3 regions of the Arthrobacter sp. BPSS-3 genome follow, and region 3 is predicted to be linked to each of the others. Evidence: predicted binding sites of a transcription regulator. Region 3 holds the regulator's gene; each other region holds the start of a gene.
What was found. Region 3 encodes HrcA, which represses chaperone genes, less so after heat shock. Its sites were predicted from a motif close to TTNGCACTCGNNNNNNNCGAGTGCNAA; they were not measured.
Positions count from the first base shown of each region.

Region 1: a site for HrcA is predicted at 7,262-7,288, ahead of groL (chaperonin GroEL). Genes of this name have one in related genera too.
Region 2: a site for HrcA is predicted at 7,307-7,333, ahead of ACFVY3_RS00470 (Hsp20/alpha crystallin family protein). Genes of this name have one in related genera too.

Region 1 covers NZ_JBIMMV010000007.1:154,337-163,828, reverse strand. Annotated here, with positions in the region: gene ACFVY3_RS12425 (lipid II:glycine glycyltransferase FemX) at 1-843, shown strand, start outside; gene ACFVY3_RS12420 (threonine/serine exporter ThrE family protein) at 876-2,372, shown strand; gene ACFVY3_RS12415 (siderophore-interacting protein) at 2,439-3,281, opposite strand; gene ACFVY3_RS12410 (uracil-DNA glycosylase) at 3,389-4,201, opposite strand; gene ACFVY3_RS12405 (DUF3263 domain-containing protein) at 4,437-4,682, shown strand; gene ACFVY3_RS12400 (LytR C-terminal domain-containing protein) at 4,785-5,423, shown strand; gene ACFVY3_RS12395 (cold-shock protein) at 5,590-5,793, shown strand; gene ACFVY3_RS12390 (ABC transporter substrate-binding protein) at 5,934-7,175, shown strand; gene groL (chaperonin GroEL) at 7,462-9,099, shown strand; gene ACFVY3_RS12380 (RNase H family protein) at 9,261-9,492, shown strand, end outside.
Region 2 covers NZ_JBIMMV010000001.1:91,081-100,572, reverse strand. Annotated here, with positions in the region: gene ACFVY3_RS00510 (HAD family hydrolase) at 1-171, opposite strand, end outside; gene ACFVY3_RS00505 (DUF1508 domain-containing protein) at 158-457, opposite strand; gene ACFVY3_RS00500 (glycoside hydrolase family 15 protein) at 569-2,362, opposite strand; gene ACFVY3_RS00495 (DUF72 domain-containing protein) at 2,405-3,175, shown strand; gene ACFVY3_RS00490 (App1 family protein) at 3,196-4,266, shown strand; gene ACFVY3_RS00485 (GH1 family beta-glucosidase) at 4,263-5,789, opposite strand; gene ACFVY3_RS00480 (hypothetical protein) at 5,910-6,299, opposite strand; gene ACFVY3_RS00475 (J domain-containing protein) at 6,356-6,676, opposite strand; gene ACFVY3_RS00470 (Hsp20/alpha crystallin family protein) at 6,783-7,208, opposite strand; gene ACFVY3_RS00465 (MerR family transcriptional regulator) at 7,379-7,684, shown strand; gene ACFVY3_RS00460 (phosphatase PAP2 family protein) at 7,708-8,490, opposite strand; gene ACFVY3_RS00455 (hypothetical protein) at 8,727-8,936, shown strand; gene manD (D-mannonate dehydratase ManD) at 9,112-9,492, opposite strand, start outside.
Region 3 covers NZ_JBIMMV010000002.1:489,578-499,069, forward strand. Annotated here, with positions in the region: gene lepA (translation elongation factor 4) at 1-1,325, shown strand, start outside; gene hemW (radical SAM family heme chaperone HemW) at 1,328-2,566, shown strand; gene ACFVY3_RS05320 (DUF4870 domain-containing protein) at 2,658-3,077, opposite strand; gene ACFVY3_RS05325 (DUF3097 domain-containing protein) at 3,205-4,062, opposite strand; gene hrcA (heat-inducible transcriptional repressor HrcA) at 4,306-5,319, shown strand; gene dnaJ (molecular chaperone DnaJ) at 5,386-6,516, shown strand; gene ACFVY3_RS05340 (16S rRNA (uracil(1498)-N(3))-methyltransferase) at 6,519-7,310, shown strand; gene ACFVY3_RS05345 (GerMN domain-containing protein) at 7,388-8,296, opposite strand; gene ACFVY3_RS05350 (PhoH family protein) at 8,799-9,492, shown strand, end outside.

The sequences.
Region 1 (9,492 bases), on a different contig from region 3:
ATCAAGGGACCCGACGTCGCCTCCGTCGAGGACATTCCGGGGATCGCCAAGGCCAACGCCGACTTCGTCAAGCGCGCCCGGCTGGGCGTCTTCGCGATCAAGATCGAGCCCGACGTCGTCCTCACCGACGATGCCCGGCGCGTCATCGAGGGCGCGGGCCTGGTCAAGACGCACAACCTGCAGCCCAACGATTCCACCGCCCTGCTGGACATCTCCCCGGAGGAGAACCAGCTGCTGCGCAACCTGCACTCCCGCGGCCGCAACGCCGTCCGCCGCGCCATCCGCGAGGGCGTGGAAGTGCACAACGTCGAGCCCACGGAGGAGAACTTCCGGGCCATGTACGGCCTGATGAGTACCACCGTCGAGGCCAAGTCCCAGGTCCGCGTCCGGGACTTCGGGTACTACCAGCGCTTCTGGACCAACTTCCTCAAGCGCGGCCAGGGCCGTCTCTTGTTCGTCTACGAAAACGGTGTCCCGTCCGTGGGTGCCTTCGTCATCAACTACGGCCGCAAGGGAACGTACAAGGACGGCGGCTCCCTGCAGCAGCGCGGCCAGTACGGCGACTCCCACCTGGTCCAGTGGACCGCCATCAACCAGCTGAAAGAGCTCGGCTGCACCGAGTACGACTTCTGCGGCACCCCGCCGAGCGACAAGCTCAAGGACACGTCCAACCCCTTCCACGGCCTGGGCCTGTTCAAGACCAGCTTCAGCAAGACCGTCACGGACTTCGTCGGCTGCTACGACCAGGTCCTCAGCCCGTTGAAGTACAAGGCCTGGACGGCAGCGGGGGAGCGGGTTGCCCGCCAGCTCTACACGCGCCGCACCGGCCAGCAGTTCTACTAGACCGCCCAGCAAGGTGAAGTGAGATGGCCGGGATGAATAAGACCCCCGAGGGCCGCCGCGGACCGCAGACGGACGGCCTGCCCCGCACCGAACCGATGTCGGCCATGCAGGTGCGGCAGAACGCCGCCGCCCGGCGCATGCTCCGCCGCCTGGTCCAGGGGGAGAACCCTCCGACGGCGCCGCTGAGCATCGTGGACCGGCTCGCCGGCAGCCCCTACGCGAACCCGATGATCCAGGTCGGCGGCGTGGACGCGTCCGCCAGGAAAACCATCGACTTCGCACTCAAGCTCGCGGAATCGATGTTCCGATACGGCGCCGGCGCCCTCGAGGTGGAGACCAGCATCATCGCGGTGACCGCCGCCCTGGGGTTGAAGAACATCGAGGTGGACATCACCAACCAGTCGGTGGCAATCAACTACGCCCCGAAGGACCAGACGCCGCTCTCGCTGTTGCGCGTGGTCCGGTCCTGGACCAACAACTATGCCGGCCTCGCCGAGGTGCACCAGCTGGTGACCGACATCGTCGCCGGCGGGGTGGGCCGCGAGGAGGCCGCCCGGCGCCTCGAGGAGATCACTCACAGCGCCAAGCCGTTCCCGCGCTGGATGGTCACCGTGGCCTTCGGCGTCTTCTCCGCCGTCTTCGTGGCGGTACTCGGCGGCGGCATTGCGGCGTCCGGGATCGCGTTCCTGTCCAACCTCCTGGTCAGCCTCCTGGCCCGGCAGCTGGGCCGCTGGCGTACCCCGGACTTCTTCATCACCGCCTCCTGCTCCTTCGTGGTGACCATCATCGCCCTGCTGCTCTGGCGGTTCGGGAGCCCGGTGGGGATCACCATCGCCCCGGCGATCGTGGTGGTGGGCGGCATCCTGCTGCTGCTGCCCACGGGACGCCTCGTGTCCTCGGTGCAGGATGCCATCAACGGCTTCCCCGTCACCGCCGCCGGCCGGTTCCTCTCCACCATGCTGACCTTCGGCGCCCTGGTTTCCGGTATCGCCGTCGGCTTCGTGGTGGGGGCGATGACGGGCATGCAGTCCATCGACGTAACCGAAACATTCCCGCCAAGGTATCCGCTCTGGGTGCTGGTGCCGCTGGTGGCGATCGCCGTCGTCGCGATCGGCGTGACGGAGCAGACCTCCGCGAAGCTGCTGCTGCCGACGGCGGCGGTCGGCGTCGTCGGCCACCTCGTGCTGATCGGCGGCACGGAACTGGGCATCGGGCCGCGTTTCGCCCCGGCCCTCGCCGCCGTCGTCATCGGCCTGCTGGCCCGGGTGGTGGCGCTCCGGATGGGCGCCCCGCAGCTGGTGGTGGCCGTGCCCGCCGCGCTGATCCTGCTGCCCGGCCTGACCATATTCCGGTCCATGTATGTCTTGACCATCGAGGAGCAGGAAATCCTCATGGGTGCCGGCGGGATGCTCAACGCCGGCGCCATCGTGCTGGGCGTAGCCGCGGGCATCGTCCTCGGCGACACGCTCGCCCGGCCGCTGACCCGCAGCCTGGCCAGCAACGAACGGCGCCGGGCCCGCCGCCGCTAGGCCGTCCCCGCCCGGCGGCAGCGGCCGGCGCCCGCGCCAGCGCTCGTCAGCGGGCTGCCGGGGCAATCAGATCTTGCCGATGGGGAGTTTCTTCTCGGCCTGGAAGTCGTCCTCCACCCGGCCGCGGGCCCAGTAGCCGGAGAGGGAGACCTGCCCGCGTTCCAGCCCCCGCTGGGTGAAGAACACCTCCCGCAGGGCTTTCATGGCGCCCCGCTCGCCGTGCGCGAAGACCGAGACGCGTCCCTCCAGCCAGTCGGCGGACCCGACGGCGTCAGCCAGGCGGCGCTCGTCGCCTGCGCACCCTTCGTTTCCGCGGAAAAGCCAGCGCAGTTCGACGCCGGCGGGGGCGGCCAGGGCCAGGACGTCCGCCGCGGAGCCCACCTCCAGGAAGGCCAGACCGCGGGCATCGCGGGGGAGAACCGCCAAGGCCGCGCCGATGGCGGGCAGCGCCGATTCGTCCCCGGCGAAGAGGTGCCAGTCCGCCTCCGGATCCGGGTTGTAGCCGCCGCCCGGGCCGGTGAAGATCAGGGCGTCCCCGTGACGCGCGGACGCGGCCCAGGGCCCGGCGAGCCCCTCATCCCCGTGGATCACGAAGTCGATGGCCAGCTCCTGCGCCGCCTCGTCCACCCAGCGGACCGTGTAGGTGCGGGTGTAGGGCCACTGCTCCCGGGGATGGGTCTCACGGACGGCCCACAGATCCAGCGGCTGGGGGTAGTCCACGCCGGGCTGCGGGAAAGCGATCTTCACGTAGCGGTCCACGTACGCGTTGTTGCGGTAGTCCGCGAAGCCGGGGCCGCCGGCGATGATCCGAACCATGTGCGGTGAAAGCTGCTCGCGCCGCAGCACCGTCAGGGTGGTCTGGGGCCGGGAGTTCCGGTTGGCGGAGGTGGCGGCGGGTACAGAAGTCATGCGGCTAAGCCTAGCCAACCAGGCCGCGCCAGGGCGCCGGGACCGCCGTCCCAGGACAGACGGGACAGAGGGGCGGCGCCGGGGTCCGGGGGAGGCTCAGGGAAAGCTTAGGGCAGCGGAGGCAGTTCCCAGTCGACCGGCGCCGCGCCCTGGGCGGCCAGCAGCTCGTTGGCCCGGCTGAACGGCCGGGATCCGAAGAATCCCCGGGCAGCCGAGAGCGGGCTTGGGTGCGGGCTGCTGACGACGGCGGTCCCACCGAGCAGTGGCCGGACGGACTCCGCATCCTTGCCCCACAGGATGGCGACCAGCGGGACCGGCCCGCCCTGGGGGTCCGTGCGGTCCGCCACGGCGCGGATTGCGGCGGCTGTGACCGCCTCCCATCCCTTGTTCCGGTGCGATCCGGCGGCGCCGGCGCGCACGCTGAGCGCCCGGTTCAGCAGGAGCACTCCCTGCCCCGTCCAGCGGCTCAGGTCGCCGTGGATCCGCGGCGGCAGGCCCAGGTCGGCGTCGAGTTCCTTGTAGATATTGGCCAGGCTGCGGGGGAGGGGGCGGGTGTGGCCCTCGACGGCAAAGGACAGCCCGATCGGGTGGCCGGGGGTGGGGTAGGGGTCCTGGCCCACGATCAGCACTTTGACGCCGGCGAGCGGCTGCTGGAAAGCCCGGAGCAGCCGGTCCGGAGCCGGCAGCACCTGGCGGCCTGCCGCGGCCTCAGCGGCGACGAACTCCAGGGCCCGGCGCAGCTGCGGCTCCACGGGTTCCAGGGCGGCAGCCCAGTCCGGGGCCACCAGCTCGCCCAGCGGGCGCCGGACCAGCGCGGCGAAACCGCCGCCGCCGTCGTCGGAGCCCTGCGGCACCCCAACGGTTGGGTCGGAAACGGCATCCAGGGGAAACAGCGCTTCGGTCTGCGGGAATTCGCTCACCCCCTCATTCTGGCAGGCGCGCGAGGCGGCGTTTCGGGCCGGCGATCCGGGCAGACCTCCGGCGCGGCACGGCGCCGACCGAATGACAGGGCTGTTATTCGCCCGTAGCATTGGGGAGGAATCCACAACAGCGAGCAGGGAGTGAGCCGTGGCCGAAGCAGTGCCTGACAACGCGACGGCGGACGAGGTTCCGGTCGACGCAGGCCACGGGGAAGCCGGACCGGACGAGTCCGGGCTGAGCAGCCGCGAGAAGGAAATGCTGGCCCTCGAACGGCAGTGGTGGAAGTACGCCGGGGCCAAGGAACAGGCCGTCCGGGAGCTCTTCGACCTGTCCGCCACGCACTATTACCAGATCCTCAACGCCCTCATCGACACCGAGGCCGCGCTGGCCCATGACCCGATGCTGGTGAAGCGATTGCGTAGACTACGTACGTCACGACAACGTGCCCGCACGGCCCGGCGCCTGGGTTCGGACGCCTGAACCCGCCGGGTACGCCCCGGGCAGAACGCGGCTCCGGAGTCCCGGAATCTGCACCGGTTCCGGCTGCGGACCACTAGAAATCAGCAAGGACAGCGCTTCACCATGACCAGATACCCACGGGATGAATTTGACCGGGTCCCGGAGACCTCCACGCGCCAAGGGGTTCACCGCACCGTCGCGGCCGCCAGGTCCCGCGGACTGGCACCCATCCTGTCGGTAGGAGCGTTCGCCCTGGCCGTCGGCCTGGTGGCCTTCCTGCTGCTGCCCCGGCTGGGCTTTGGTCCCGCCGGCGGAACGGCGATGGCCGCGGATAAGAGCAGCGCCACGGCCGCCGCGTCCGCCACCGCGCAGCCCACCGCGGCCCCGACCGCGCAGCCGACAACGTCGCCCACCAGCGACCCGGGCAGTACGGTGGCTGCCGCTTCCTCCGGCACCACTCCGGCCCCGACGGCAACCGCGGCCGCCGTCGACAAGACGCAGCCGGTGGCGGTCTACAACGGGACGACGACGGCGGGCCTCGCCGGCCGTGTCGGCAGCACGGTCACCTCCGACGGGTGGGTCCTGGGCCCGCTCGGCAACTGGACCGGCCCGCGGCAGCAGACCTCCGTGGTCTACTACAACGGCGCCGCGCAGAAGGCCAATGCGCAGGAACTCGCCGCCCTGCTGGGAATCGCCACCCTGGTCGATTCGGCCGATTTCAAGATGCCCCTGGTCGTCGTCCTGGGCCCCGGCTACCGCTGACCCGGTTGCTGGCCGGGCCGGTTACGCCTGCATAACGTTCCGGCCGACCCCGTGACGCGCGGACCGGCGCGCCCGGGACCGGCGGGTACAGTGGCCGGAGTTCATGACCGCTCCGCGGCGCACAGCGAGGTGCACCGCGGCCAAGCTAGCTGAAAGTGTGGGAACGATGGCTCTGGGCACCGTCAAGTGGTTCAACGCGGAGAAGGGCTACGGCTTCATCACCGTGGACGGCTCGGGCATCGACGTCTTCGTCCATTGGTCAGCCATCGCCGGCGAGGGCTACCGTGCACTGGCCGAGGGCCAGCGGGTGGAACTTGAGGTCGGCGAAGGCGAAAAGGGCCCCCAGGCCGAGAGCGTCAGGCCCGCCTAGTGGCCCGTCCTGACTCAACGCCGACCGCCGCGGCTCAGACCACCGTTGGCCGGCCCACTGCCAGCCGACCCACTGCCGGCCGTCGCACGGCCGGCCGACCCACTGCCGGCCAACGAACGGCCGGCAGCGCCGCCGTCGTCGTGTCCACGCTTCTTGCCTCCGCCCTGGCCCTCACCGGGTGCTCCGGCGCCACCGGCAACGCCCGGACGGACGCCGCCGAGGCCAGCGGCGACGGAACCCTGCGCATCGGCGTGCTGCTGGACAACACCGGGGACCAGAGTTTCCTCAACGCACCGCAGCTGGCCGCGGTCAAACTCGCCGTGAAGGAGATCAACGCCGCTGGCGGCCACAAGGGGAAGCCCGTGGAACTGATCCCCGAAACGATCAGTTCCGACACCGCTGCCCAGGCCAAGGCCCTCGTGGCGGCCAAGGCCGACGTCGTCATCGGCCCCACGGATTCCAGCCACGCCGCCGCCGCGATTGACGTGCTCTCCCACGCCAAAATCGCCATGATCTCCCCGGCGAACGCCGCACCGGGACTCAGCAGCTACCGGAGCGGCGGCTACTACTTCCGCACCGCCGCCGCCGACGTCGCCCAGGCCTTCATCCTGGTCAAGCTCGCCAAGGACGGCGGCGCCAAGACGGTCGCCGTCCTGCACGAGGCAGGAAGCTACGGCAAGGAGGTGTCCGTGGCGGTTGCCGCCGCGGCGAAGTCCGCCGGTCTCGGCACGCCCATCGACGCCGAATTCCCGGCCGGCCAGGCACAACAGGCCGCAGCCGCGGCCAAGGCCGCCGCGCCCGACGCCGTCGTCCTCATCGCCCGGCAGGGTGCGCAGGGCGCCATCGCCGAACTTAACAACGCCGGACTCGCGGGGAAGAAACTGGTGCTCTCCGACGGCGCCGTGGGCCAGTACGGTCAGGGCCTGGGCTCCCACGCCCTGGACGGTGCCCGCGGAGTGCTCCCCGGCACGTTCCCCAGCGCGCAGTTCCAGGCGGGCCTGGTCGGCATCGATCCCGGGCTCAAGGACATGACCTTCGCCGCTGAGGCCTACGACGCCGTCAACCTCGCCGCCATCGCCGCCGCCGCGGCGCAGGACGACGCCGGTACCTCCATCGCCTCCCGGCTCATCGCCGTCTCCGGCGGGAACGCCGCGGGCGCGCAGGGCTCCGCCGGCGGAGAGGCCGCCGACTGCCACACGTACAAGGAGTGCCTCGACGCCCTCCACGCAGGCAAGCGCCCCAACTACGAGGGCCAGTCCGGGCCCGTGAACTTCGACAGCAACGGGGACGTGACTGCCGCGGCCTACATGGTTTACACCTACGGGCCGGACAACACGGCGAAGATGACCGGCAGCGAAACGGCCCGCAGCGGCGGGTCCTGATCGCCCTCGGCGAAGCGTCCCGCGGGGACAGGCCCCGGAGCGCGAAGCCTTCTTGCACTCTCCCCGGGGGAGTGCTAATTATGGAGTTAGCACTCCCGCTCATCGACTGCTAACGCCGGGCCCCGGTCCGGGTACAGCATCGGTGCCGCGGGAGCAAAGGAAACACCTGGCTGGGTGAGATCCCGGTTCGGCTGCATACAGAGGCTGCCGGGCAGGTATCGTCCGTCGCGGGCACCGACGCCAAGGTTCATTCTTTAACGACTGTCCCGAAAGGACTACTGCCGTTATGGCCAAGATCATTGCATTTGATGAAGAGGCACGCCGCGGTCTTGAGCGGGGTCTGAACATCCTCGCCGACGCCGTCAAGGTCACCCTCGGCCCGCGTGGACGCAACGTCGTCCTCGAGAAGAAGTGGGGCGCCCCCACGATCACCAACGATGGTGTTTCCATCGCCAAGGAGATCGAGCTGGACGACCCGTACGAGAAGATCGGCGCCGAGCTGGTCAAGGAAGTTGCCAAGAAGACGGACGACGTCGCCGGCGACGGTACCACCACCGCCACCGTGCTGGCCCAGGCCCTGGTCAAGGAAGGCCTGCGCAACGTCGCGGCCGGCGCTGACCCGCTGTCCCTCAAGCGCGGCATCGAGAAGGCTGTCGATGCCGTCACCGCCGAGCTCCTGGCCTCCGCCAAGGAAATCGAGACCAAGGAAGAGATCGCCGCCACCGCGTCCATCTCCGCCGGCGACAACGAGATCGGTGCCCTCATTGCCGAGGCCCTGGACAAGGTCGGCAAGGAAGGCGTCATCACGGTCGAGGAGTCCAACACCTTCGGCCTCGAGCTGGAGCTCACCGAAGGCATGCGCTTCGACAAGGGCTACATCTCCGCCTACTTCGTCACCGACGCCGAGCGCCAGGAAACGGTCCTCGAGGACCCGTACATCCTGATCGTCAACTCCAAGATCTCCAACGTCAAGGAACTGGTTGCTGTCCTCGAGAAGGTCATGCAGTCCAACAAGCCGCTGCTGATCATCGCCGAAGACATCGAGGGCGAGGCCCTGGCCACCCTGATCGTCAACAAGATCCGCGGCACCTTCAAGTCCGTCGCCGTCAAGGCTCCGGGCTTCGGCGACCGCCGCAAGGCCCAGCTGGCCGACATCGCCATCCTCACCGGTGGCCAGGTCATCTCCGAGGAAGTCGGCCTCAAGCTTGAGACCGCCGGCCTGGAGCTGCTCGGCAAGGCCCGCAAGGTTGTTGTCACCAAGGACGAGACCACCATCGTCGAAGGTGCCGGCGACGCCGACCAGATCGCCGGCCGCGTGTCCCAGATCCGCGCCGAGATCGAGAACTCCGACTCCGACTACGACCGCGAGAAGCTGCAGGAGCGCCTGGCCAAGCTGGCCGGCGGCGTTGCAGTCATCAAGGCCGGTGCCGCAACCGAGGTCGAGCTCAAGGAACGCAAGCACCGCATCGAGGACGCCGTCCGCAACGCGAAGGCTGCCGTTGAAGAGGGCATCGTCGCCGGCGGTGGCGTGGCCCTGATCCAGGCCGGCGCCAAGGCGTTCGCCAACCTGCAGCTCTCGGGCGACGAGGCTACCGGTGCGAACATCGTCCGCGTTGCCATCGACGCTCCGCTGAAGCAGATCGCCTTCAACGCCGGCCTCGAGCCGGGCGTTGTGGTGGACAAGGTCCGCGGCCTCGCCGCCGGCCACGGCCTGAACGCCGCCACCGGCGAATACGTCGACCTGCTAGCTGCCGGCATCAACGACCCGGTGAAGGTCACCCGCTCTGCCCTGCAGAACGCGGCCTCCATCGCCGGCCTGTTCCTCACCACCGAGGCCGTCGTGGCCGACAAGCCGGAGAAGAACGCTCCGGCCATGGGCGGCGGCGACGACATGGGCGGTATGGGCGGTATGGGCGGCTTCTAGCCACCCGGCCACCCGGCCCACCCCGGCCGGCAGTCCGCTGCCGGCCCCGGTACAACGACGACGGCGGTCCCACCTTATGGTGGGGCCGCCGCCGGCGTTTAAGCCGCCCGCGCCGGGCGTGAGAGAGCAGCGAAGCCGGGGAGGTCTGGCAGGATGGTGCAGTGACGATTACAGCTGCGGCCGACGGTTCGGCCCTTGGAAACCCCGGTCCGGCCGGATGGGCCTGGTACGTGAATGACAACTGCTGGCACGCCGGCGGCTGGCCGCACGGCACCAACAACCAGGGCGAGCTGATGGCCGTGCTGGACCTCTTCCGCTCCACGGCCCACCTCGCCGACGAGGAGCTGCACATCCTCTGCGACAGCCAGTACGTCATCAACTCGGTCACCAAGT
Region 2 (9,492 bases), on a different contig from region 3:
CAGCTTGTCCCCGCCCATGCCGACCGAGCGGTGAATGCTCGCCATCGGCACGTCGAGGCCGGCCTGGCGGAAGGACTGCCACCACGCCAGGGTGTGAAGGTAGGAGGAGTCGACCAGCGTGCCGTCGACGTCGAAGAGGACGGCCGCGCGCGGGTGGTCAGTGATGGGCACGGGTTCGCTTCGTCGCAGCCAGCGTGCCGCCGGTGAGGGAGGATCCACGCCCCGCACCCGCCGTGCGCCGCTTGGCCATGGATGCCATAATCGCGGTCTGCCCGTCGCCGCTGCGGTCCCGGACCAGTCCGGTCCCCGCGATCTCGCGGGCCTGGGCGATCCCGGCCACCGCCGCACGCTTGGTCGGGAAGGTCACGGAGACCGCCATCAGGTCCCCTGCGGCGTCAATCATCCGGATCCGGTACCCGCCGTCGGGTGCGTCTACGAGCTCAAAGTATCCTGCCATCGCCAACTCCTTCAGTGCTGTTCCCCTCGTGGGGGACGTTAGTAAGTATACTTATCTAAGCTCTGGAGGAAAGTCCCCGGCGTCCTGCGGGGGCGGCTGCCGGCGCCGCGCTTAATGCGGCCGAAGCGGTGAGCTGCCGAGGTCCGCCTTCTCCGGCTCCAGCTGCAACGCGGTGCGGACCAGGGCGAAATGGCTGAAGGCCTGCGGGGTATTGCCCAGCTGCCGGGCCTCCTCGACGCCCCATTCTTCGCTCAGCAGGCCGACGTCGTTGCGCAGCGCCAGGAGCCGCTTGAACAGCTCCTCGCCCTCGCGGCGCCGACCGGCCCCGAGCAGGGCCTCCACCAGCCAGAACGAGCAGGCCAGGAAGACGCCCTCCCCGCCGGCGACGCCGTCGTCGCTCTGCTCCACCCGGTAGCGCAGTACGAAACCGTCGTGCGTCAGTTCCCGCTGGATGGCCTCGATGGTGCCGATCACCCGCGGATCGTCCGGCGGCAGGAAGCCCACCCGCGGGATGAGCAGCAGGCTGGCGTCCAGTTCCGGCCGGCCATAGGACTGGACGAAGGTGTTGCGTTCGGCGTCGAACCCGTTGGCCATGACGTCTGCGTGGATCCGGTCCCGGAGGTCCTCCCAGCGGTCGGCGGGGCCGGGCAGGTGGAAGTCGCGCACGCCCTTGACCATCCGGTCCGCCGCCACCCAGGCCATCACCTTGGAGTGGGTGAAGTGCCGGCGCGGTCCGCGCATCTCCCAGAGTCCGTTGTCCGGCTGGTCCCAGGCCGTCTCGAGGTGCTCCATCAGGGCCACCTGGACATCCCAGGACTCGTCGGGATGCTGCAGCAGGGCCGAGCGGGTCAGCGCCAGCCCGTCCAGCACCTCGCCCCAGACGTCCAGCTGCAGCTGCCCGGCGGCGGCGTTGCCGACCCGGACCGGCGTCGATTTCTCGTAGCCGGCCAGCCAGTCGAGGGTCAGTTCCGGCAGCCGGCGTTCGCCGTGCAGGCCGTACATGATCTGCAGGTCCGCGGGGTCTCCGGCGACGGCGCGCAGCAGCCAGTCCCGCCACGCCCCGGCCTCCTCGGAGTAGCCGGACGCCAGCAGCGCCTGCAGCGTCAGGGTCGCATCCCGCAGCCAGCAGTACCGGTAGTCCCAGTTGCGTTCGCCGCCGAGTTCCTCCGGCAGGGACGTGGTCACGGCGGCAACGATCCCGCCGGTCGGGGCGAAGGTGAGGGCCTTGAGCGTGATCAGCGAGCGCAGCACGGGCTCCCGGTACGGGCCGGTGATCCGGCACCGGTCCGCCCACTGCAGCCAGAAGGATTCGGTGGCCTCCAACACCGCCTCCGGGTCCACCTTCCGCGGCCGGCCCAGGTGGCTCGGGGACCAGGTGAGGACGAACGGGATCCGCTGGCCGGCCTTGACGGTGAAATCGGAGACGGTCTGCAGGTGCTCGCCGCGCAGCGGGGCGTCGGTGACGAGGTAGGCGGCGTCGGGCCCGGCGATCGCGTGGATGCCGTGCTCGTCGTGGCGGACCCACGGGATGATGTTGCCGTAGTCGAACCGGAGCGCCAGCTGGCCGCGCATCCGGACACTGCCGCGGATGCCCACCACGATCCGGACGATGTCCGCGGCGCCGTCGCGCGGGGACATGAAGTCGATGACCTTGGCCTTGCCCTCCGGGGTTTCCCACTCGGTCTCGAGGATGAGGGTGTTCTTGCGGTACTTCCGGCGGGTACATTCGCCGCCCCCGGCCGGTGCGAGCAGCCAGCGGCCGGCCTCCGGGGTGTCCAGCAGGGCGCTGAAGCAGGCCGGCGAGTCGAACTGCGGCAGGCAGAGCCAGTCGATCGAACCCTCGGTGCTGATCAGGGCGGCGGTGTGCAGGTCGCCGACCATTGCATAATCCTCGATGCGTGCCATGGCTCTTAGCGTGCCATACGGGCCTGGGCTAGGATCCCTCCCATGCCGGAGGATCAGCCAGGGCAGGCGCGGCCTCCGCGCGGGACGGCCCACATCGGGACCAGCGGTTGGAGCTACGACCACTGGGCGGGCGTATTCTACCCGCCCGGGCTGCCCGCGGCCAAGCGGCTGGCCTACTACGCCGCCCGTCTCGACACGGTTGAGCTGAACGCGAGCTTCTACCACTGGCCGCGGGAGAGCTCGTTCGCCGGCTGGCGGGAGCGGCTCCCGGAAGGGTTCGTCCTGTCCGTCAAGGCACCGCGGGGCCTGACCCACGGCAGGAAGCTCTACGGGCCGGAGGCGTGGACGGAGCGGATCGTCCGCGGATGGCACGAGCTGGGCGAGCGGCGGGGTGTGCTGCTGGTCCAGTTGCCCCCGGACCTGGAACGCGACGACGCGCGGCTGGAGTACTTCCTCGCGGCGCTGCCCGGGTGGATCCGGGTGAGCGTGGAGTTCAGGCACCCCAGCTGGGACCATCCGGAGGTGTACGCCCTGCTGGAGCGCCATGCCGCGGCGTACTGCGTGATGAGCGGCGCCGGCCTGCCCTGCATCCTGCGCGCCACCGCGCCGTTCGTCTACGTCCGGCTGCACGGCCCGGACCCGGACCGGCTGTACGCCGGCTCCTACCCGGACGACGACCTCCGCTGGTGGGCGGCGCGGATTGGCGAGTGGCTGGACGCCGGGCGGGACGTCTACGTCTACTTCAACAACGACGGCGGCGGGCACGCGGTGCGCAACGCCCTGTCGTTGCGGGATCTGCTGGGGCCGCCCTGACGCTGTGGGAGAGTGGTGTCATGGAAATGGCGCCCCAACAACCCGCCCCCAGGTCCGCCCCGTCAGCCAGTCAGGCGCTGCGGCTCGCGCACGTGGTCTCGGATTCGGTAAACCACCTGCGCCTGAAGGCTGCGCGCCGCTGGAAGTTCTCGCCGCAGACCATCGCCTACCAGGGGTACGGCTCCACCGAATGGGTCCGGGTCCTGGCCCGGGTGCTGCTGACCAGCAAACCGGCACCCGGCAGCCGGGCCGAGCAGGTGGCACTCAACGGGAACCAAAACATCCGCGGCTGGCGCGCGTTCACCTCGGTGCCGATCCAGTTCGTCGAGGTGGAGATCGAGATCGGCGGCGTCACGACGACGGTCCACGCCGACCGCGGCGGGATCGTGGACACCGTGATCCCCGTGCGGCTCGAACCGGGCTGGCACACCGCCACGATCCACGCCGAGGGCACCGAGCCCGCTGAGGCCCGGATTTATGTCATTTCCCCGGACACCACGCTGGGCATCGTCTCCGATATCGACGACACGATCATGGTCACCGCCCTCCCCCGCCCGTTCCTGGCGCTGTGGAACACCTTCGTTTTGAACGAACGCGCCCGGATGGCCACCCCGGGCATGGCCGTGCTGATGGACCGGCTGATGGTGGAGTACCCGGAGGCGCCGGTGATCTACCTGTCCACCGGGCCGTGGAACGCGGCGCCCACCCTGGCCCGGTTCATGACCCGCAATCTCTACCCGCAGGGGACGCTGCTGCTCACCGACTGGGGCCTGACCCACGACCGCTGGTTCCGCAGCGGCCAGGACCACAAGCGCCGGAACCTGGAACTGCTGGCCACCGAGTTCCCCAACATGCGCTGGCTGCTTTTCGGCGACAACGGCCAGCACGATGAGGAGATCTACTCGGACTTCGTGCGGGAGCACGCCAGCCAGGTGGCGGCGATCGGGATCCGGCAGCTCTCCGCCGGTGAGGCGGTGCTGGCCGGCGGCCACTCGGGCAGCGGCGATCACAGCGCGTCCGGGGTGCCGTGGATCTACTCTCCCGACGGCGCCGGAATGGTCAAGCGCCTGCAGGAACTCAACCTGCTCTAGCCGGCCGCCGGCGCGGTTTCCGCCGGGCCGGCTTCGGCCGGTGCGGATTCCTTCGGGCTGGTTTCGGCCGGCGTGCTTGCCGCCGCCCGCCGGGCCGCCATGACCTCGCGGAGCCAGTGGAACGAGGCCTTGGGCGTGCGCTCCATGGTGTCCCGGTTCACGTGCAGCAGGCCGAACTGCTGGTGGTAGCCCGCGGACCATTCGAAGTTGTCCAGCAGGGACCACACGTAGTAGCCGCGCAGGTCGATCGATTCCGCCGAACCGCCCGGGGAGGTCGCCTCGATGGCCGCCTCGATGTGCTCGGCGAGGTAGCGCACGCGACGCTCGTCCGGCACGATCAGCCGGCCTTCGGCGTCGTGGATTTCCAGGTCCTGGAAGCTGGCGCCGCCCTCGGTGATGTAGACCGGCGGCAGGTTGGGGTAGCGCTCGGCCATCTCGGCCAGCGCCACGGCCATGTAGTCGGGCTTGATCGGCCAGCCGTAGGCGGTGAGCTCGGTGTCCGGGAAGCTCTCGACGTGGAACGGCGTCGCTCCCCCGCCGCCGTTCAGGTCGTTGCCCATGGCCTCCGCCATGCCCTCCGGCACGGTGCCCTCGCCGGGGCCGGCCGCGACCCGGGTGGGCATGTAGTAGTTCAGCCCATAGAAGTCCAGGGGCTGCGAGATGAGCTCCATGTCCTCCTTGGAGGGGCTGAAGGAGGAGAAGAAGGTGGCGGCACGGATGGCGTCCGGGTATTTGCCCAGCAGGACGGGATCGGCGTAGAGCCGGTTCTGCCCCATGTCCATGATGCCGGCGCTGACCTTGTCCAGGGGGTTGATGGACGCCGGGACCATCGGCGAATAGACGTTGGTCATGCCGATCCCGCCCGGGACCTTGGCGGCCCGGAGGGCCTGCAGCGCCAGGCCGTGGCCGAGGAGCTGGTGGTGGACGCTGGGCAGGGCCTTGAGCATGTGCGATTCGCCGGGGGCGTGGACGCCCAGCATGTACCCGTTGGCGCTGACCGTGGCGGGTTCGTTGATGGTGACCCACCGTGCCACGCGGTCACCGTAGGCCGCGGCCGCGATCTCGGCGAACTCGCCCAGGCGGTACGCGGTGTCCCGGTTCATCCAGCCGCCGGCCTCGTCCAGTTCCAGCGGGGTGTCCCAGTGGTAGAGGGTGGCCATCGGGGCGATTCCGTTGGCCAGCAGCAGGTCGATCAGCCGGTCATAGAAGTCCAGGCCCTTGGGGTTGACCGGGCCGCTGCCGCCGGGCTGGATGCGCGGCCAGGAGAGCGAGAACCGGTAGGAGTCGATGCCCAGGTCCTTCATCAGCGCGACGTCTTCGGGCATCCGGTGGTAGTGGTCGCAGGCCATGACCGGGCTGTGGTCGTCCACGATCGCGCCCGGCACCGCGGCGAAGACATCCCAGCCGGATTTGCCCCGGCCGTCCTCGTCCAGCGCGCCTTCGATCTGGAACGCGGCCGTGGCCACGCCCATGGTGAACCCTGCGGGCAGGATGGCGGCCAGATCGCGGGCGGAAGCTTTCATCGGTGGTTCCCCTATGCAGTTGCGCTGGTGATTGATTGATCTTAGGCCCGGAGCGGGGCGCTTCCTAAACCCCAGGCCCGAGCCGCCGTGCCGCGGCCGGCCGCCGCCCGGAGTGCAGGTTCAGTAGTGCACGCCGTCGGGGCCGAACAGGAACTCCTTCGCGTGCGTCACGGCCTTCTTGAACGCGTCATTGCGCAGGGTGAGCAGCTGCTCGGCGTCGTCCGCCGCGGGCTCCAGGTAGGCGGTGAAGCCGGGGCGCAGGACCCAGATGTCGCCCGCCGGGGGCAGGTAGAAGACCCCGAACGAGCGGTGCTGGCTGTCCTCGGCGGCCCAGATCGGCACCACCGCCAGCGCCGCGCCGGTGTCGACGTTGATCCACTGGGCGCGCGGCAGGGGAAGTTCGTGCGCCTCCGGGTCAAGGAACGGTGCCGTGCCCTCGCCCCAGCGTTCCTCGAAGCGTTCGTGGAAGGCGGGAATCAGGTGTGAATCGTATTGCCGCCATGCGCTCATGGCTGCCCTCCTCTTATCCAGCTGTGGTGGGGGTGCAGGGTCCCGGCGGCCGCGGGTCACCACGGTCCGCGTTCCCAGCGCACCGGGGTGACCCGGACCAGCGGCTGCGTCGCATGCCGCCGCACCGGGATGTCCCGGCCGGCGGCGCGCTCGAAGCCATCGGTCCGCCCGTAGGCCGGGTCGTAATTGACCCGGGATTCCGGGTGGCGGAGCACGGCGAAGGCCTCAAGGACCCGGCGCACGTCCTCCCCTCCCGGCGCCCCGACGTCGGGGTGCAGGCTACGCAGCAGCGCCCGGTACCGGCGCCGGATGTCAGCGCCGGTGGCATCCGGCCCGACGCCCAGCGCCGCATACAGACCCCGCGGGTCACGGTTCACGGCCCCTCCTTCGGACGGCACCTTTCGACTGCTACTTGGGGACGGCGGGGACCCGGCGCCCGAGGGCACCGGATCCCGCCCCAAACCGGCAGCAATGCCGCCGGCGCTACTTGGCGATCTCGTGCATGCTGTCCTGGCTGTGCGTGATCTCAATCTTGCGCGCCTTGGCCTTTTCCAGGACCGGGATGCGCAGGGTCAGCACGCCGTCGGTGTAGCTCGCCTTGATGTTTTCCGTGTCCAGCGAATCGCCCAGGATCAGTTGGCGGCTGAAGACGCCGCGGGGCCGCTCCGAAGCGATCATCTCGACGTTCGGCTGGGTCGGGTCACGGCGTTCGGCCCGGACGGTCAGGACGTTCCGTTCGATGTCGAGGTCCACCGAGTCGACGTTGACGCCGGGGAGATCGAAGGCGGCGACGAATTCGCCGTCCTCCTGCCAGGCGTCCATCGGCATCGCGGCAGGCCGCGCCGTGGTTCCGAAGACCTGCTGGGTCAGCCGGTCCAGTTCACGGAACGGGTCCGTACGCATCAACATCATTTCCCACTCCTTCATCCGAGAGTCCTTCAGGTTTTCGGGCTATCCGCCGCCCCTCCCACCTATGGATTATCTATGGTGGCGGATATAGTTTTTTTATAGCACCGGCGTGAAACTGGTGCAAGAGGATTTTCCGGCGCCGCGGCGGCGTCGACCCGAAGGAGGGCAGCATGGCGCAACGGGGGGACGACGTGGGGGTCTACGCGATTTCGGTGGTGGCCGGCCTCGTGGGCACGGGGCAGCAGAACATCCGGCTGTACGAGCGCAAGGGCCTGTTGACGCCCGACCGCACGGCGGGCGGCACCCGGCAATACAGCGAGACGGATCTTGCCGTGCTGCGGCGGATTGGTGAGCTGCTGGCGGAGGGCCTGAACCTGGCCGGCGTCGCCAAGGTGCTGGAGCTGGAGGCCGCCAACGCCGGGCTTCGCCGGGAGCTTGAGCGGCGCAAGGAGGCGCAGCGGCGCGCGGCCCGCTAGAGGAGCGGCGCGCCGTCGGGGGCCTACTCCGCGGCGGCTTCCTTCTTGGAGAGCTCGCCGGTGACCGGCTCGCCCGGGATGCGGACGGTCCGCCACGTATCGAGCAGTATGACCGCGCCCAGGATCACGAAGGAGATGGACAGCGAGGCCAGTGCGTCGGTGGTCCAGTGATACCCCAGGTACAGCCGGCTGAGCGCGGCGAAGACAATGCCGATCCCGGCGACGGTGAAACCGACGACGGCGGCCCGCGGGTTCCGGCGCCGCGAGAAGACCAGGAAGCTGGTGATCAGCAGGAAGTCGCAGGCGCCCAGGACGTGGCCGGAGGGGAAGGAGAAGGTGGCGTCGGCGCCGAAGAGCATCAGGTCCACCGGGGGGCGGTGGCGTTCGACGGCGTGGCCGATCAGCTGGGCCAGGATGACGCCTGTCAGCATGGCGCCGGCCAGCACCATGGGGCGCCATGCGTGCTTTGCCAGCAGGCCCCAGGCGACGGTCACCACCAGGATGATGATGGGCAGGCCGATCGGGCCGAAGACGATCGCAAGGATGATCATGATGGTGGTGGCGGGCTCGCCGCGCAGGGCCACCAGGCCGGAGCGGATCGGCTCGTCCACCACGCTGATGCCGGTGTGGGTCAGGACGCTGATCAGGATGAAGGTGAACAGCGCGGCGCCGACGACCATGAGGATGGCGCCGGTGCGGTAGAGCCTGCGGCGGTCCTCGGGCTCCATGTACCGCTCTTCGACGACGAACTTGTCGTGGAAGACCCGCCACCAGCCCGGGCGTTCTCCTGATTGGTCTTGCGCCATTGCCCGCGTCCGCCTTTTCACTCCGTGGCCATTAATGTTCAGGGAAGATTATCCCGGTTTGCTGGGAGCCGGGCTCTTGACGGCGCCGGACCCCGGGAAAATGCTCCGGCGCGCCGCCCGCGTGGTGATTTGACTCACATTTAACCCAGAGGCTAATCTCACTTCAGCCGTGGTCCGCACGGTGACACAGCGGGGTGAAATGGTGCGCAGGGGACGCTCCGGGAGAGGCAGTTCCGATGACCACAGCCAACGAGTGCATTGAGATCCAGGTGGACAGCCGGCGGCTGCTGGACGAGCGGCTCAACGACGCGGTCCAGGGCCTGCAGCGGGTGGCCATGCTCACCGGCACCCACGGCATCCTGTTGACCCGCCACAAGCCCGGCCACTACACCGCGGCGCTCTCGGACCAGGTCCCCTTCGGCATGACCCGGGAACTGATCCACTAGGCCCGCCCGACGGCGCAGACCGGAATACCGGCGCGCCGCACCATCCACAGACCAGGCCCCGGCCGGCTGAGCCTCGACTCGCCGCCCGGGGCCTTCTGTGCGTTGTCAGCTCCTGGGACGCCCGGCCCTGTGATGCCGGGCGACGCCGGCCCCGCCCGGCCCCCGGCACTGCCGGTCACCAGTCGTGGACGGTCCCGTCGACCAGGCGGTTGTAGGGCAGGTAGGCCTGCTGGTAGGGGTACGCGGCGGCGGCTTCCTCGTTGAATTCCACTCCCAGTCCGGGCTCCTCCCCCGGGTGCAGGTAGCCGTCGGTGAAGGTCATCGACTGTTCGAAGACCTCGTTGGTGGCCGCCGAGTGCTGCATGTACTCCTGGATGCCGTAATTGTGGATGGCCAGGCCCACGTGCAGCTGTGCGGCGAAGCCCACCGGGGAGATGTCCGTGGGGCCGTGGAAGCCGGACTTGACCTGGTACTGGGCGGCGAAGTCCATCACCTTCTTCAGCGGGCTGATGCCGCCGAAGTGGGTGGAGGCGGCCCGCACGTAGTCGATCAGCTG
Region 3 (9,492 bases):
GTAAGACTGGCGCCGGCGTCGAGGCCCTCCTGGACAAGATTGTCCGCGACCTGCCCGCCCCCGTCGGCGATCCCGATGCCCCCGCCCGGGCCATGATCTTCGACTCGGTCTACGACACCTACCGCGGCGTGGTGACCTACGTCCGCGTTGTCGACGGCATGCTCCACCCGCGCGAACGCATCCAGATGATGTCCACCCGCGCCACCCACGAACTGCTGGAGATCGGGGTCAGCTCCCCGGAGCCCACGCCGTCCAAGGGCCTGGGCGTCGGCGAGGTGGGCTACCTGATCACCGGCGTGAAGGACGTCCGCCAGTCCAAGGTGGGCGACACCGTCACCAACATGGCCAAGCCCGCCACGCAGTCGCTGGCCGGATACGCGGACGCCAAGCCCATGGTCTTCTCCGGCCTGTACCCGCTGGACGGCACCGACTACCCGGTCCTCCGCGACGCGCTGGAGAAGCTGATGCTCAACGACGCCGCGCTGGTCTACGAGCCGGAGACCTCCGCCGCGCTGGGCTTCGGCTTCCGCGTGGGCTTCCTGGGCCTGCTGCACCTGGAGATCACCCGGGAACGGCTGGAACGCGAATACAACCTGGACCTGATCTCCACCGCCCCGAACGTCGAGTACGAGGTCACGCTGGAGGACAAGAAGGTCATTCACGTGACCAACCCCAGCGAGTACCCCACGGGCAAGGTCGCCGAGGTCCGCGAACCGATGGTCTCCGCAACCATCCTGGCGCCGAACGAGTTTGTCGGCGCCATCATGGAGCTCTGCCAGAGCCGCCGTGGCGTCATGGGCGGCATGGACTACCTCTCCGAGGACCGCGTCGAGATCCGCTACCGGCTCCCGCTGGCCGAGATCGTCTTCGACTTCTTCGACATCCTCAAGTCCCGCACCCGCGGCTACGGCTCGCTGGACTGGAAGGCCGACGGCGACCAGGTCGCCGACCTGGTCAAGGTCGACATCATGCTCCAGGGCGAGCAGGTGGACGCATTCAGCGCCATCACCCACCGGGATAAGGCCTACGCCTACGGTGTGATGATGACCGGCAAGCTGCGCGAACTGATCCCGCGGCAGCAGTTCGAGGTGCCCATCCAGGCCGCCATCGGCTCCCGCATCATCGCCCGCGAGAGCATCCGCGCCATCCGCAAGGACGTTCTGGCCAAGTGCTACGGCGGTGACATCACCCGAAAGCGCAAACTGCTCGAGAAGCAGAAGGAAGGCAAGAAGCGCATGAAGATGGTGGGCCGCGTCGAGGTACCGCAGGAGGCGTTCATCGCCGCCCTGACCACGGAAGAATCCAAGGACAAGGCCAAGAAGTAACCATGCCAAGCGCACTACCCCTCGGCGACCCCGCGCCGTCGGACGGGCTGCTGCCCGCCCAGGCGCTGGAGGGCGCCGGGGACCGGGCCTTCGGGCTCTACGTCCACATCCCGTTCTGCGCGGTGCGCTGCGGCTACTGCGACTTCAACACCTACACCGCCACGGAACTCGGCGGCGGGGCGTCCCAGGATGCCTACGCCGACACCGCCGTCGCGGAGGTCGGATTCGCGGCCCGCGCCCTGGCCGATTCCGGGTTGCCGGAGCGTCCGCTCAGCACCGTCTTCTTCGGCGGCGGCACCCCCACCCTCCTCCCTGCGGAAGACCTGGCCCGCATCCTGCGCGCCGCCGTTGACACCTGGGGCCTTGCCCCCGGCGCCGAGGTGACCACCGAGGCGAACCCGGACTCGGTGACCCGCGAGTCCCTTCAGCTTCTGGCCGACGCCGGCTTCACCCGGGTGTCTTTCGGGATGCAGTCCGCCGTGCCGCACGTGCTCAAGGTCCTGGACCGGACCCACACGTCCAGCCGGGTGCCCCTGGTGGTGGAGTGGGCACGGGAGGCCGGGCTGGCCGTCAGCCTCGACCTGATTTACGGCACGCCCGGCGAGTCGCTGGAGGACTGGCGCCAATCGCTGGAGACCGCCTTGTCCTACCGCCCGGACCACATCAGCGCCTACGCCCTGATCGTCGAGGAGGGCACCAAGCTCGCCACCCAGATCCGCCGCGGCGAGGTCCCGGGGATTGATGACGACGACCACGCGGCCAAGTACGAGCTGGCCGACGAACTCATTTCCGCCGCCGGGCTGGGCTGGTACGAGGTCAGCAACTGGGCGGCGACGCCGGAGCAGGCCTGCCGCCACAACCTCGCCTACTGGCGCGGGGACGACTGGTGGGGGATCGGGCCGGGGGCCCACTCGCACGTCGGCGGCGTCCGCTGGTGGAACGTCAAGCACCCCGTCGCCTACGCCGCCCGGCTGGACTCCGGCGCCTCCCCGGCGGCCGGCCGGGAAACCCTGGACTCGGAGACCCGCAATGTCGAGCGCATCATGCTCGAGGCGCGGCTGGTCTCCGGCCTGGACATCCCCAGCCTGGGCGGGCTGGAGGAAACCGGCCGGCACGCCGTCGCGGGACTGATCGCCGACGGACTCGTGGAACCGGCACAGGCCTTTCGCGGCCGGCTGGTCCTCACGCTGAAGGGCCGCCTCCTGGCCGACGCCGTCGTCCGACGGCTGCTGCCGGACTAACACTGCCGGACCAGCGAGCCGCGCACACCAGACAAAAACGGGCACGCCGGGAGAAATCCCGGGGTGCCCGTTGACGTTGTGGGAACCGGCGCTATTTGATCCAGCGCAGGTTGAACTCGTAGCGGTGCGGCTGGCCGCGGTTGACGTGGATGCCGGCCGCCACGGAGAAGCAGGCCAGCGCGATCCAGATGACCGTGGCCAGGACCGCGAACAGGTTGCCCACCACGGGGACGAACACCAGCAGGTTGGCCACCACGGCCGCGATCGTCGGCGGCAGGGTGAAGTTTAGCGCTTCCTTGGACTCCTGGGCGGTGAAGGGGCCGCGGTCCTTGAAGATCAGGTAGATCAGCAGCGACGGGATGCAGCCGAGGATGCCTCCGAAGTGCGACAGGGTGGCCCACTGACGGTCCTCGCTGGCGGTCAGGGGAAGCGCATTTGCGGGAACGCCATGGTACTGCGACTGGCCGTGACCGGCCTGGGGGTCCGTGTGTTCGCGTGCGTCTTCTGCCACGTTTCGTCCTTTGGATTGCGGTGGAGCGTTGGTACCTGTGCGGGCGCGGCCACCGTCACAACGCGGCGGCCACCGTATCAAGAATACTTGCTTGGGCGCCGACGCCCGCCACCTTGCCGGACGGGCCCTACTGTTCCGGGGCGGTGAGGAAGTCGATGACCTCCTCCACCCGGCCTAGAAGCGAGGGTTCCAGGTCGGCATAGCTGCGAACGGCGCCGAGGAGTTTCTGCCAGCCCAACCCGATGTCCTCCTTGGTGCTGTGCGGCCAGCCGAAGGCGGTCAGGATGCCGGTCTTCCAGTCCACGCCGCGGGGGATCACGGGCCAGCGTTCGATGCCCAGCACGGACGGCCGGATGGCCTGCCAGACGTCGATGTACGGGTGGCCGACGATCAGGACGTTTCCGCGGGCTCCGGGGGAGGCCATGACGGCCTCGGCGATCCGGGACTCCTTGGAGTCTGCCACCAGGTGGTCCACCAGGACGCCGAGGCGGCGGCCGGGACCCGGACGGAAGTCCTTGACCGCGGCTGCGAGATCGTCGATGCCGTGCAGGGGCTCGACGACGATGCCCTCGACCCGGAGATCGTCGCCCCAGACCTTCTCGACCAGTTCGGCGTCGTGCTTGCCCTCAACCCAGATCCGGCTGGCCTTGGCCACCTGCGCCCGCTGGACCGCCACGCGCACCGAGCCGGACGCCGTGCGTGTCCCGGTGGCCGGTCCTGCGGCCGCCCGGGGTGCCGGCGGCATCAGCCGGATGGGCCGGCCCTCCAGGAGGAAGCCGTAGCCGAGTCGGAAAGTCCGGGACTTCCCGCGCCGGTCCTCAAGGGCCACGACGTGCATGCCGCCGGACTTCTCCACCCGGGTGACGGCACCAACCCAGCCGGACTGCACGTCCTCGAGGACCATGCCGCGCTGCACCGGGACCTCGGGCAGCTGGGAAGGGGCGGGGGCGGTGAGGTCCTGCGGGCCCCAGTTCTGATAGGACATCGGTTACACACTGCTTTGCATCGGGGCGGAACTGCAACGGGGAACTGCATGGGGCCGGGGTGGTGGCCGGCCGCGCCGGGCAGTCGCCCGGCTTGCCACGGTCACGCCCGGAGCGAATCCAATGCTAACAACGCGGCCGGACATATTAGACTGGTTAGCACTGAGGCATGCCGAGTGCTAACCCCCGGGTTCTTTCGGGCGGCGGGCGCCGGTTGACGGTTGAGGCTCGATTGGAGGTGCGGCGTGAGCGAACCACGCAAACTCGAAGTGCTGCGCGCCATCGTGGAGGACTACGTCCATTCCCGTGAACCCGTGGGCTCCAAGGCGCTGGTGGAACGCCACCACCTGGGCGTCTCCAGCGCAACGATCCGCAACGACATGGCCGCGCTGGAGGACGAGGGGCTGATCACCGCCCCGCACACCAGCGCCGGCCGGATCCCCACGGACAAGGGCTACCGGCTCTTCGTGGACCGCATCTCCGCGGTCAAGCCGCTGTCCCCGGCGGAGCGGCGGTCCATCCAGGCCCTGCTGGAGGGCTCCGAAGACCTCGACGACGTCCTGGACCGGACGGTGCGCCTGCTGGCGCAACTGACCAACCAGGTGGCCGTGGTGCAGTACCCGCTGCTCAGCCGGGCCCGGGTGCGGCACATCGAGTTCGTGCTGCTGGCACCGCGAAAAGTGCTGACCGTGCTCATCGCGGACACCGGCAAGGTCGAACAGCGCGTCATCGACGTCGGCCAGGACCTTGGCGACGAGACCCTCGCCGAACTGCGGGGCGTCTTCCTCGGCCGGCTCGGCGGCACCCCGTTGAGCCTGCTCCCGCAGACTTTGCCCGACGTCGTCGACAGCACCGCCCCCGCCCGCCGCGGCGCCGCCCAGGCGCTGGCCCGCGGACTGGAGGCGCTGGCCGCCAGCAGCCGCGAGGAGCGGATGGTGATGGCCGGCACGGCCAACCTCGCCCGCTCCAACGTTGACTTCCCGCTGAGCATCGGTCCCGTCCTCGAGGCCCTCGAGGAGCAGGTGGTCATGCTCCGGCTGCTCTCGGACATGGCCGAGGACCCCCGCGGCGTGACCGTCAGCATCGGCCGGGAGAACCCCTACGACGGGCTCTCCGAGGCCTCCGTGGTGGCCACCGGGTACGGCCCCGACGCCACCGCCAAGGTGGGCATCCTCGGCCCCACCCGGATGGATTACCCCACCACCATGGCCGCCGTCCGCGCGGTGGCCCGCTACCTTTCACGGATCCTCGGGCCCTGACCGGCCGGATCCACCACCAGGCTTGTCGCCCAGCACCGGCAGTACAAAAAGGAAGAGATACACACTTTGAGCAGCCACTACGACGTTCTTGGAGTCTCCCGCGAAGCAACAGGCGAGGAAATCAAGAAGGCCTACCGCAAACTCGCGCGGACCCTGCACCCGGACGTCAACCCGGGCGAGGACGCGTCCGAGCGCTTCAAGGCGGTCACCCACGCCTACGAGGTGCTCTCCGACCCGCAGAAGCGCCGCGTCTACGACACCACCGGCAACGAGAACGGCACGGACAACGGCTTCGGCGGCGGCAGCTACGCCGGCCAGGGCTTCGCGTTCCAGGACATCTTCGAAACCTTCTTCGGCGGCGCCGCCGGAGCCGGCGGCCCGGCCTCCCGCGTCCGCCGCGGCCAGGACGCGCTGATCAGCGTCCGGATCGAGCTGCGCGACGCCGTCTTCGGCGTCAACAAGAAGCTCGAGGTGGACACCGCCGTCACCTGCCCCACCTGTGAGGGCTCCTGCTGCCGCGAGGGCAGCCACCCCGAACGCTGCGACATTTGCGGCGGCAGCGGCCAGGTCCAGCGCCCGGTCCGCTCCATCCTGGGCCAGGTCATGACCACCGCCCCGTGCGGCAGCTGCGAGGGCTTCGGCACCGTCATCAAGGACCCCTGCAATGAGTGCGCCGGCCAGGGCCGGATCCGCAGCCGTCGGTCCCTGACCGTCAAGGTCCCCGCCGGCGTCGCCACCGGCACCCGGATCCAGCTCTCCGGCCAGGGCGAGGCCGGCCCGGCGGGCGGCCCCTCCGGCGACCTGTACGTGGAGATCCGGGTCAACAACGACGCGACCTTCGTCCGCGAGGGCGACGACCTGCACGCCAGCCTCACCATTCCGATGACGGCCGCGGCCCTCGGCACCGAGCTGACCCTGGACACCTTCGACGGGCAGCAGGAGATCGACGTTAAGAGCGGCACCCAGTCCGGCGAGGTCATCACCCTGCGCGGGCTCGGCGTCACCCACCTGCGCGGCTACGGCCGCGGCGACCTCAAGGTGCACCTCCAGGTGGAGACCCCCGCCAAGCTCGACGCCGCCCAGGAGGACCTCATGCGCCAGCTGGCCAAGCTCCGCGGCGAGCAGTTCACCGAGGGCAAGCTGGCCGCCAGCGGCGGGGTCTTCGCCAAGCTGCGGGACCGCCTCGGTAACCTGTAGCGGTGAGCAACCCGGTCTTCTTCACCCCCGCCGGAACCCTGGACAACCAGGCCCCCGGTTCCACCTTCGTGCTGGACGGCGCCGAGGCGCGGCATGCCGTCACGGTCAAGCGCCTCGCTGCTGGGGAGCAGGTGGACATCGCCGACGGCGCCGGCCGCCGGATCACCGGCACGGTCACCGCCGCCGGGCCCCAGGAGCTGACGCTCGAGTGCACCGCGGTCAACGACGAGCCGCGTCCCGCGGTGCGGCTGGTGCTGGTGCAGGCCCTGGCGAAGGGTGACCGGGACGAACTCGCGGCCGAGACCGCGACGGAGCTGGGGATCGACGCCGTCGTCCCGTGGCAGGCCGAACGGTCGATCGTCCGCTGGAAGCCCGAACGCGCCGCGAAGGCGCACGCCAAGTGGCAGTCCGTGGTGACGGCGGCGGCGAAACAGGCCCGCAGGGCCTGGATCCCCGAGGTTCGCGCCGCGGTGGACGGCGGCTCGCTGCAGGCGGCCGTCGCCGCCACGGTGACTTCCGGCGGCCTCGCCGTCATCCTGCACGAAGACGCCGTCCGGCCGCTGCGCCGGGTGCTGGCCGACTGGCAGGAGAGCGTTAATAGCGCGGACGACGGCGCGGCGCCGCGCGAGGTGCTGCTGATCGTGGGACCGGAGGGCGGGATCAGCCCGCGGGAGGTCACCCGGCTCTGTGATGCCGGGGCCGTGACCGCGCTGTTGGGGCACCACGTGCTGCGGTCCTCCACCGCCGGGCCCGCGGCCACCGTGCTGGCCAGCGACATCCTGGGCCGCTGGTAGCGGCTACCCGGCAGGCTGCTTAGCGGTGTTTTAGGTGGTCAATTAACCGGGCTATTTGACGGTGCTATTGGACCGGGCTACTTAACCGTGAAGCCGCGGGTGTCGACGTTGAGGTCGGTGGCCTTGCCGTTCGCGTCCACCTGGGACACCCGCGCCTCGTAGCTGCCCGGTCCCAGGTTCAGGGTGAAGCTGAACAGCCCCGACTGCTGCGCGTCTGCCGCCGCGGTCATCATGCCGCTCTGGTACGGGGTCTTGGCGTTGCCGTCGACCTTCTGGATCTCCCAGCGGAGCTTCCCGCCCGGCGAGGTGCTGCGGCCGGAGATCTTTACCGCGCCGTCGGCCACGGTGGTGCCCTCCTGCGGGTCGATGATCCACACCGGCGCCACCATGCCGGCGCTGCGGGAGGTGGGTGCGCCCAGCCGGACCCGGTTGAACGCGACGTAGTCGGTGTGGCCGTCCACAAGGATGACCACCTGGATCTGCTGCCCGGAGTCCGTCAGCCCGGCGCTGGCCGCGGCGGCGGTGGCCGTGTAGACCAGCTGCTGGATGGCGCGCTCGGCCATGTCGGCGTCGAGGTTGCTGTTGAACGCGTCGGAGGACACGTCCACCGTGATGGTGTTCTTGCCGGAGATCGACGTGGCGAGCTTGCGCGGATTCTGCCACGGGGTGAAGAAGTCAGGGTCCAGCGGCTTCTGGGACATCATCACCCGCAACGCGCGGGTCACGGGGTTGTCGTCCTCGGAGACGTCCCGGAATTCGCGGTAGAGGAAGACGTTGTTGTTGCTGCGGCCGATCCAGTACACCGGGGCCTTGTTGGAGGCCTGCGCGGATTCCAGCGGGGCGCTCGTGGCGGTGGTCCCGTCCGCGGGTCCCGGCACCGTCTGGGTGGGGGAGCCGGCATCGGTGATGTCCTGCCGGGGGTTGGCGACGCAACCGGAGAGCACCAGGGAAGCGGGCAGCACGACCAGCAGCAGGCCGCGGCGCATGCGCCGTGCCGCCGTCGCGGTCCTCGTGCCCTGACTGCTGGCGCCCTTGATGCCGATTGCGGTGCTCCCTCTCGCGGTGGTCGTTGATGTGCGGGCCGTCGCCGGCCGGGACCGATAGGCCCAATCCAGCATGGCACAGGGGGGGTGCCCGCCGGCGGGGAAGCGGGGCACCCGAACAAACTGCAACGGGAACGATATGAGGCCGATATGAAGTTGATACCTAAAGCCGGCTAACGGCTGCCGCCACGGCGTCGACGGGACGTCGAACAGGGCGTCGGGCGGGCCACCGGAAGGCGCCGTGGAAGCGGCCGGTGGCGACGGCGGCCCTGCGTTGGGGCGCCCCGTCCGGCCGGGCCTGGAGCGCGGCACGGCGGCGGTCTCCTGACGTAAGATGGGAGGACCGCCGGACCCGGCGACGCCGCACCTCACGGCGGCCAGACGGGAGCGGCGGCGACGGAGCATATTCGAGCTGGAGGGAACCAGAGGCCCGCGGGCCATCACCATGACTGAAGCAGCCAACGGCAAGGCCCGGACCACCGCGGGCGAACGCACCACCGGGGAATTTCCCCACTCCATCCCAGGCGTGCGGACGGAGGTCGTGGTCTTCGAGAACTCGGGCCAGATGGTGCAGTCGCTGGGCAGCCACGACGAGGCGCTGCGCTTCATCGAATCCCAGTACCCCGGCGTCGACTTCCACGTCCGCGGAAACGAACTCTCCATCAGCGGCCCGCCGGCGGACGTCCCCCGGATCATGCGGCTCCTGAACGAGGTGCGCGGCCTGGTGGCCCGCGGCACGGTCATCACCCCGGCCGTCCTGCAGCAGCTCGTCTCCATGCTCCGCAGCCAGTCGCTGCAGAACCCGGTGGAGGTGCTGACCACCAACATCCTCTCCAGCCGCGGCAAGACCATCCGGCCCAAGACGCTGAACCAGAAGAACTACGTGGACGCCATCGACGCGAACACCGTGATCTTCGGCATCGGTCCCGCCGGCACGGGCAAGACCTACCTGGCCATGGCCAAGGCCGTGCAGGCGCTGCAGCAGAAGGAAGTCAGCCGGATCATCCTCACCCGCCCCGCCGTCGAGGCCGGTGAGCGGCTCGGCTTCCTGCCCGGAACGCTGAGCGACAAGATCGATCCCTACCTGCGGCCGCTCTACGACGCGCTGCACGACATGATGGACCCGGAGTCCATCCCGC